Labrenzia sp. PHM005: one gene and its partner. The protein of the gene in region 2 interacts with the protein of the main gene of each other region in a pairwise test. Links are inferred from orthologs where the notes say so. Each region holds a gene or a part of one and is shown on either strand. Other genes may lie near its edges. The genes, in order: FJ695_RS09110 and ileS.

Region 1 (3,246 bases), 3.9 Mb from region 2 along the record:
GGCCTGCATAGCGAACGTCTTTACCGTCCCTCTTGATGTTTCCAAAACGGAGCGGATCAATCCCAAAGATTCCGCGCAAAATTTCTGTGCGCCCGGCGCCAACAAGCCCTGCGATGCCTACGATCTCGCCGTAACGCAGGTCGAATGAAACACCGTCTTCGGACGGATTGGCCTGTGTGCAGATGTTGTGAACGCTCAGTGCTATCTCGCCGAAACCATGATTTTCGGTTTCATGGGCCATCTCACCGGCGAGCTGCCGCCCGACCATTCTTTGTACGATGCCGTCCGGAGTGGTGTTTGAAATGAGATCCGTCGCGATTGTTTTGCCGTTCCGGAAAACCGTAACGCGGTCACAGATCTCAAACACCTCGTCCAGGTGATGTGAAACGAAGACCACCGTCACACCATCCGCCTTGATCTTGGCAACCAGATCAAACAAGCGTTTGGTTTCCCGTTCGGTCAGTGTTGCCGTCGGCTCATCGAGAATGAGAATGCGGCTCTTTGACTGGAGCGCCCGGGCGATTTCGACCAACTGGCGGTGAGCGATCCCCAAGGAGCTGACAGGAGCCTTAACATCGATATCCGTTAGACCGATCGCATCCAGCGCTTCTCGCGCCCGGCGGTTCAGTTCCTGCCGGTCGAGCAAACCAAATCGGCTGCGCGGTAGATGTTCAATTGAAATGTTCTCGGCAATCGAAAGGTGCTCTAGAAGATTGAATTCCTGGTGTACAACCTGGACGCCATTGGCTTTTGCTTCATGCGGCGTTGACGGCCGGTAGGCAGAGCCTGCGAGCGAGATATCCCCTTCGTCAAAGGGAAAAACACCAGACAGTATTTTGATCAGTGTGGATTTGCCGGCGCCGTTTTCGCCGACCAGCGCATGAACTTCGCCTTCCTCGAGGAAAAAACTCACGCCATCAAGGGCTTTCACGCCGCCAAAATATTTCTTCAGTCCTTCAACGGACAAAAAGGGCTGGGAATGTGCTGGGCTTGGCGCCGCGGAGTGCGTCGCTGCTACCATGATGCGTCCAGTCGTTTAGCTGATGAAGAATGTCATTAGAGGTGCCCCCGCTTCTAAGCTGACCTAAGCGGGGGCAGATGGGGCCGGTTATTGAGCGGCCACCAATTCGATCGGGGTCTTGACCCAGCCTTTGAGTTCATTGCCGCCAGCGACAACTTCCAGCGCTAGATCAATGGAGTTCGCGGCCATGTCGGTACCGAACTGATCTACGGTTGCCAGCATGCGGCCGTCTTCGATCATCGGGCCGACAGCCGGGATGTTGTCGAAGCCGACAACCAGAATGTCTTTGCGACCTGCGCTTTCAAGCGCCTTGACCACGCCAATTGCCATGGAGTCGTTTGCTGCCATCACGCCCTGGATATCCGGATGAGCGGTCAGCATGTTCGAAAAGACTGTGTTGGCTTCTTCTGTTTCCCAATGAGCTGTCCGGCTGTCGAGAAGGTCCAGCTTGTATTCAGAAACTGAATCTTCAAAGCCCATACGGCGCTGGTTGGCGTTGTCTGCGCCCGGGTTGCCTTCAATGATGACGACTTTGCCGCCTTCACCCAGGGTCTTGCCAAGGGCATCACCGGCCAGTTTTGCGCCGCCACGGTTGTCCGGGCCAACAAAGGCCAGCTCGACGCCCTGCTGCTTCTTGGCATCTTCGTCAAGCGCCACATCGAAGTTCACGACAACGATCCCGGCCTTCATCGCCTTCTTCAGCGGACGCACCATCGCGCGGGAATCAGCGGGCGCAACGACGATGGCATCGACACCTTGTGTGATGAAGTTCTCGACCGCGTTGATTTGTGATTCAAAGTCGGTTTCGTTCTGCATGCCAACAGCCAGCAGTTCGTAGTCGCCGCGCTTTTCCTGGTGCGCTTGTGCGCCAGCCATCATGTTCTGAAAGAACTCATTGGCTAGTGATTTCATGATCAGACCGACTTTTGGTTTGTCGTCCGCCATGGCGGTTCCAGCAAGCAAAGCGAGACCGGTCGCTGCGGCTGCAGCGAGTTTAAAAAGTTTCATGTTTTCCTCCCAAAGAAGACTGCCGCCCTTCGATCCGGACTTGCAGATGAACAGGCCCGATATTGAAAGCACGTCACATTTTGAGCGTCAATATGAAACGTTTCATTTTTTTGAATGCATTCATATTTGGGCCAAAAATTTCTATTGGAACCGAACGAGGGCAAACATGGTTTGGGGCCAAAATAGAGTTGTTAAAACAAAATTTTATGCCGATTGCCTGAGTTCTATGTTGTTGAGCGAAAGGGCGAAAAATATTTCTGAAAATAATTTAAGGCGAAGCTGCTGCGCTGGTGGAATTTGCCGGTGAAACGGATTTCTCCGGGGCGAAAATGCGTTGGCCTAATCAGCTAATTGCAATTCTTGGATCAGTTTTGCCAGTCCAGGGGCATTTTGGTTGGCCGAGGCGGTAACAGCACGGATTGGCCAGCGGAGTGTAGAGCGCAATGGAATACGAATAACATCGACGCCGGCAGTTGCGTTGAGGGTTTCTTCATCGACGATGGCGCGGCCAGCGCCTTGGCTGACCATCCAGATAAGTGCAGACTGCGTGCGTGCCGCTGCACGAGTCTCAAAGGATGCGCCAGCGTCGCTGAGCATTCGTTCCACAACCTGCCGGAATGGACTGTCGGCGGGGAGCATGACCAAAGGTGCCTTTGCAAGAACCTCTGGTGTGATTTCTTTAAGATCCGCAAATGGGTCGTTTTCCGGCAAAATAGCGATCGGTTTCAGATCGGCCAACACAGTTGTTTTCATGCTCGGCTCACCTGGATCGGAGGAAATAATCGCGCAATCGGCTTTCCCTTCTCTGAGGGCAGTGAGGGCGGCTTGTTCGCTCATGACATCGACATCAAATCTCAAGTCAGGGAACCGTGCCATGAGCCTTCCAGCAGACGCCGCTACTCTGGTGTCAGCAATGGCTGGAACCGACACGACGCGGATTAGGCCGCCAATTCCTGTCGATATTTTCTCGGCAGCTTCTAGCACACGTTGCAGACCCTGGTAATGCTGCTGCACCGCTTTGTGCAGACTATGGGCGGCTGCCGTTGGCTCAAACTTCTTTCCTGTTCGGTCAAATAGCGCGAGGCCCATCTCCGTTTCGATGTCGGCTACCGCCCGGCTGATCGCCGGTTGAGTGATGTTAAGAGCCTCGGCAGCACGCCTTGTTGATTTCAGGCGGTATGCCATTTGGAAAAGTTCGATTTGGCGGGCTGAAATGC
Region 2 (3,795 bases):
CCGCGCCATAGACGACACGGTCGATACCGTTTCCGATGGCGCCGCCGATAATCAGAGCGAGCGCAAGGGCAGGGAGTTTCGACGGAACTCTGGTGGACCAGACCCACAAGGCAATTGTTGCTGCGACCGTAAAAAGAGCAAGCAGCCAACGGCCAAGATCACTGTCCTGTTGAAACAGTCCGTAGGAAATTCCCCGGTTCCAGATCAGGATCAGGTCCAGAATCGGCAGAAGTTTGATTGGTCCATTCGTTGCCACGTCGGCACTGTGGACAATCCAGACTTTTGTTACTTGGTCAAGGATGAGACAAACGGCGGCAATGACAAACACAAACCCGCTGAAACGCCCCCAGATATAGGGGCGTTTTAGTGGTTCACTGGGCTGGTTGCCGTCGGGCGTCACTGGCTGCTCCGGCAATTATGCGGCCGCGTGGGCTGCATCCCACTCGCGCAAAGCGTTTGCGTCCCGAACAGTCACGTCCGGATAGTCGGCGTCAGAACCGACTTCCGGAAGGATCTTCCAGGAGCGGGCGCATTTTTGACCTTCAGCCATGGCCGGCACCACGGCAACACCTTTGGTGTCGTCCAAAGTAAAAGCAGTCTCGGGCGCTGCCTCAGCCGACAGGGTCAACTGGCTGGTGATCGCGATGTCGGCCATATCTTGGCCTTCCAGTGCTGTCATCAGATCCGCATCGGTCACATGAACGACCGGATGTGCTTCCAAAGAAGACCCGATCCGCTTTTCGCGGCGTTCGATCTCCAATGCGCCGGTGATCACACGGCGGACCGTCTTGATCTTCGCCCATTTGGCCGCCAACGCTTCGTCTTTCCACTCGGACGGGACCGCCGGGAACTGCTCCAGATGGACGGACGTATCTTCGCCGTAGCGGGAGACCCAGGTCTCGTCCATCGTGAACGGCAGCATGGGAGCCATCCAGGTCACCAGGCAATTAAACAGCTTGTCGATGACATAAAGAGAAGCTTTGCGGCGCACAGAAGACGCTGCATCGCAGTACAGCGCATCCTTACGGATGTCGAAGTAGAACGCCGACAGCTCCACCGTCATGAAGGTGAACAGCTGATGGAAGATCTTTTTATAGTCGTACTCCCAATACGCTTCGCGCACCATTTCATCGAGTTCTGCAAGCCGGTGCAGCATCAGGCGTTCCAGCTCTGGCATGTCCGCAACAGAGACTTCTTCGCCGGTTGCATGGGCCAGCGAGCCGAGCATCCAGCGCAGTGTGTTGCGCAGTTTCCGGTAGCTGTCGACACTGGTCTTGATGATTTCCGGGCCAATCCGCTGATCTTCGGAATAATCACAAGAGGCCGCCCAAAGGCGTAGGATGTCGGCACCATACTGCTTGATGATGTCCTGTGGGAACACCTGGTTACCCAGAGACTTGGACATCTTGCGGCCGTCTTCGGCCATGGTGAAGCCGTGGGTCAGAACCGCGTCGTATGGCGCATGGCCGCGGGTGCCGCAACTTTCCAGAAGGGACGAATGGAACCAGCCGCGATGCTGATCCGATCCTTCCAGATAAAGGACATAATCCTTGCCGCCCTGCGGTTTACGCTTCGGGTTGAGGTCGGCGCGTTTTTCCATGCAGAAGGCATGAGTGGATCCTGAGTCGAACCAGACATCCAGGATGTCCATAACCATGTCCCACTCGTCCGCAGCGAAATCATTGCCAAGGAACCTTTCCTTGGCGCCCTCTGCGAACCACGCATCGGCACCTTCGGCGACAAACGCGTCGTAGATCCGCTGATTGACCGTCTCGTCTTTAAGAACTTCGGATGTGTCCTTGTTGATGAAAACTGTGATCGGGACACCCCAGGCGCGCTGGCGGGAGAGAACCCAGTCCGGGCGGTTTTCGATCATCGAACGCAAACGGTTCTGACCGGAGCCCGGTACAAAGCGAGTCTCGTCAATCGCGTTGAGAGCCCGGGTGCGCAGTGTGTCGCCCTCACCAGACAATTTCTTGTCCATATAGACGAACCATTGCGGCGTATTGCGGAAGATGATTGGCTTCTTGGACCGCCAGGAATGTGGGTACTGGTGCTTCATCCGGCCAAGGCCAATCAGAGCGCCGGCATCCTTCAGGAACTCGATGTTGGCTTTGTTGGCCTTACCTTTTTCACCCTTGTGGGTGATCACCTGGTTGCCTTCAAGGCCCGGCGCATCCTTGGTGTAAAAGCCGTCGTCTGCGACAGTGAACGGGATCGAAGTATCGATGCCGCGCTCATCCAGGTCACGGGCGTTGGCCATCCAGATCTCAAAGTCATCGGCACCATGGCCTGGGGCTGTGTGCACAAAGCCGGTACCAGCATCGTCAGTGACGTGGTCCCCGTCCAGAAGCGGAACATCAAACTGATAGCCGCCGAGATCCATGTCGCGGTATGGGTGCGCTAGCGTGAGAGATCCGAGTTCTTCCGGCGACACGGCACGAACCAGCGAGAAATCTTCAATGCGAGCGTTTTTGAACACATCCGCAGCCAGAGCATCGGCCAAGATCAGCAAGTCACCCTTTTGCACCCAGTTGTCGTCGGGCAGACCGTCCTGGGTAACCTCATAAAGACCGTAGTTGATCCGCGTGGAGTAACAAACGGCCCGGTTACCCGGAATGGTCCAGGGAGTGGTTGTCCAGATGACAACAGAGGCATCGAGCAGTTGCTCGGCTGCGGCTTCATCGGTGCCACCGGCTTCCACGATCGGGAACTTCACCCAGATCTGGTCGGACTGGTAGTCGTGATATTCGATTTCCGCTTCAGCCAGCGCCGTTTTTTCAACGACTGACCACATCACTGGTTTGGAGCCCCGGTAGAGCTGGCCGGACATGGCGAACTTCATCAGCTCCTGGGCAATGACCGCTTCGCTCTCAAAACGCATGGTTAGATACGGATTATCCCAGTCACCTTCGATGCCGAGGCGCTTGAATTCCTTGCGCTGCACGTCGATCCAGTGATCGGCAAACTCACGGCATTCCTTGCGGAATTCGTTGATCGGCACTTCGTCCTTGTTTTTGCCCTTGGAGCGGTATTGTTCTTCGATCTTCCATTCGATCGGTAGACCGTGACAATCCCAACCCGGAACGTAGTTGCTGTCATAGCCGGTCATCTGCATTGACCGGGCAACGATGTCCTTGAGGGTCTTATTGAGCGCGTGACCAATGTGGATGTTGCCGTTCGCGTAGGGAGGACCGTCATGCAGGATGAACTTGTCGCGGCCTTCGGACTGATTGCGCAGGGTCTTGTAGATATCCAGCTTTTGCCAGCGGGCTAGGATTTCCGGCTCTTTTTTCGGAAGACCTGCCCGCATGGGGAACTCGGTTTTCGGCAGATTGAGAGTTTCTGAATAGTCGCGTTTTGGTGCTTCGGTCATCGCTTGGTGGATCCGGTCAGTCGGGCCAATGCCCATAATCATAGAACATGAGAACACAGCGGCCTTTTGCCTGGCCGCAGAATAAGGAGGCTTCTCCCGGTCCCTGGCGCCGCGTGTGCGTCAGCCGAGGGCCGGGCCGGTAATTCGCTTAATTTCCGCCACCTTTAACCAGGGGCTTAAGACAACCAGTTTTTGCATGGCATGGGACATAGCAGCAGTTCGGCAAGGAATAAAGAGGGACAACAAGAAATGCCTCCGCGCTTTATTATGGTCACTGAACCGACGCAAATTCCAAAACATTCGGAAGCTTAAGCAATTGTGCAGGGTTTCCATTGCATTTTTTCGGTGAGGCGCAGGACCGGAATACCTGCCCTGGTTTCGACCGGAAACTTGAGTGATCTCTGGCGATGGATACGTTG

What was found.
Region 1: the proteins of ileS (region 2) and FJ695_RS09110 interact in binary tests that used the Escherichia coli proteins (3 or more experiments, as listed by UniProt). The link is inferred for Labrenzia sp. PHM005 from one-to-one orthologs.

What each region holds. Positions count from the first base shown.
Region 1 is NZ_CP041191.1:2,004,335-2,007,580, forward strand. The notes cover bases 70-2,994. They hold FJ695_RS09110 (sugar ABC transporter substrate-binding protein), read right to left. Parts: upstream 2,030-2,994; coding sequence 1,109-2,029; downstream 70-1,108. Other genes in these bases: FJ695_RS09105 (sugar ABC transporter ATP-binding protein), read right to left, coding at 70-1,021; FJ695_RS09115 (LysR family transcriptional regulator), read right to left, coding at 2,369-2,994. Also shown: more of FJ695_RS09105, read right to left, coding at 1-69; more of FJ695_RS09115, read right to left, coding at 2,995-3,246. UniProt on the Escherichia coli protein: Part of the ABC transporter complex RbsABC involved in ribose import. Binds ribose. Also serves as the primary chemoreceptor for chemotaxis.
Region 2 is NZ_CP041191.1:5,900,223-5,904,017, reverse strand. What follows is about bases 216-3,689. They hold ileS (isoleucine--tRNA ligase), read right to left. Parts: upstream 3,377-3,689; coding sequence 416-3,376; downstream 216-415. Other genes in these bases: lspA (signal peptidase II), read right to left, coding at 216-400. Also shown: more of lspA, read right to left, coding at 1-215; FJ695_RS26720 (glycosyltransferase family 87 protein), read left to right, coding at 3,784-3,795. UniProt on the Escherichia coli protein: Catalyzes the attachment of isoleucine to tRNA(Ile). As IleRS can inadvertently accommodate and process structurally similar amino acids such as valine, to avoid such errors it has two additional distinct tRNA(Ile)-dependent editing activities.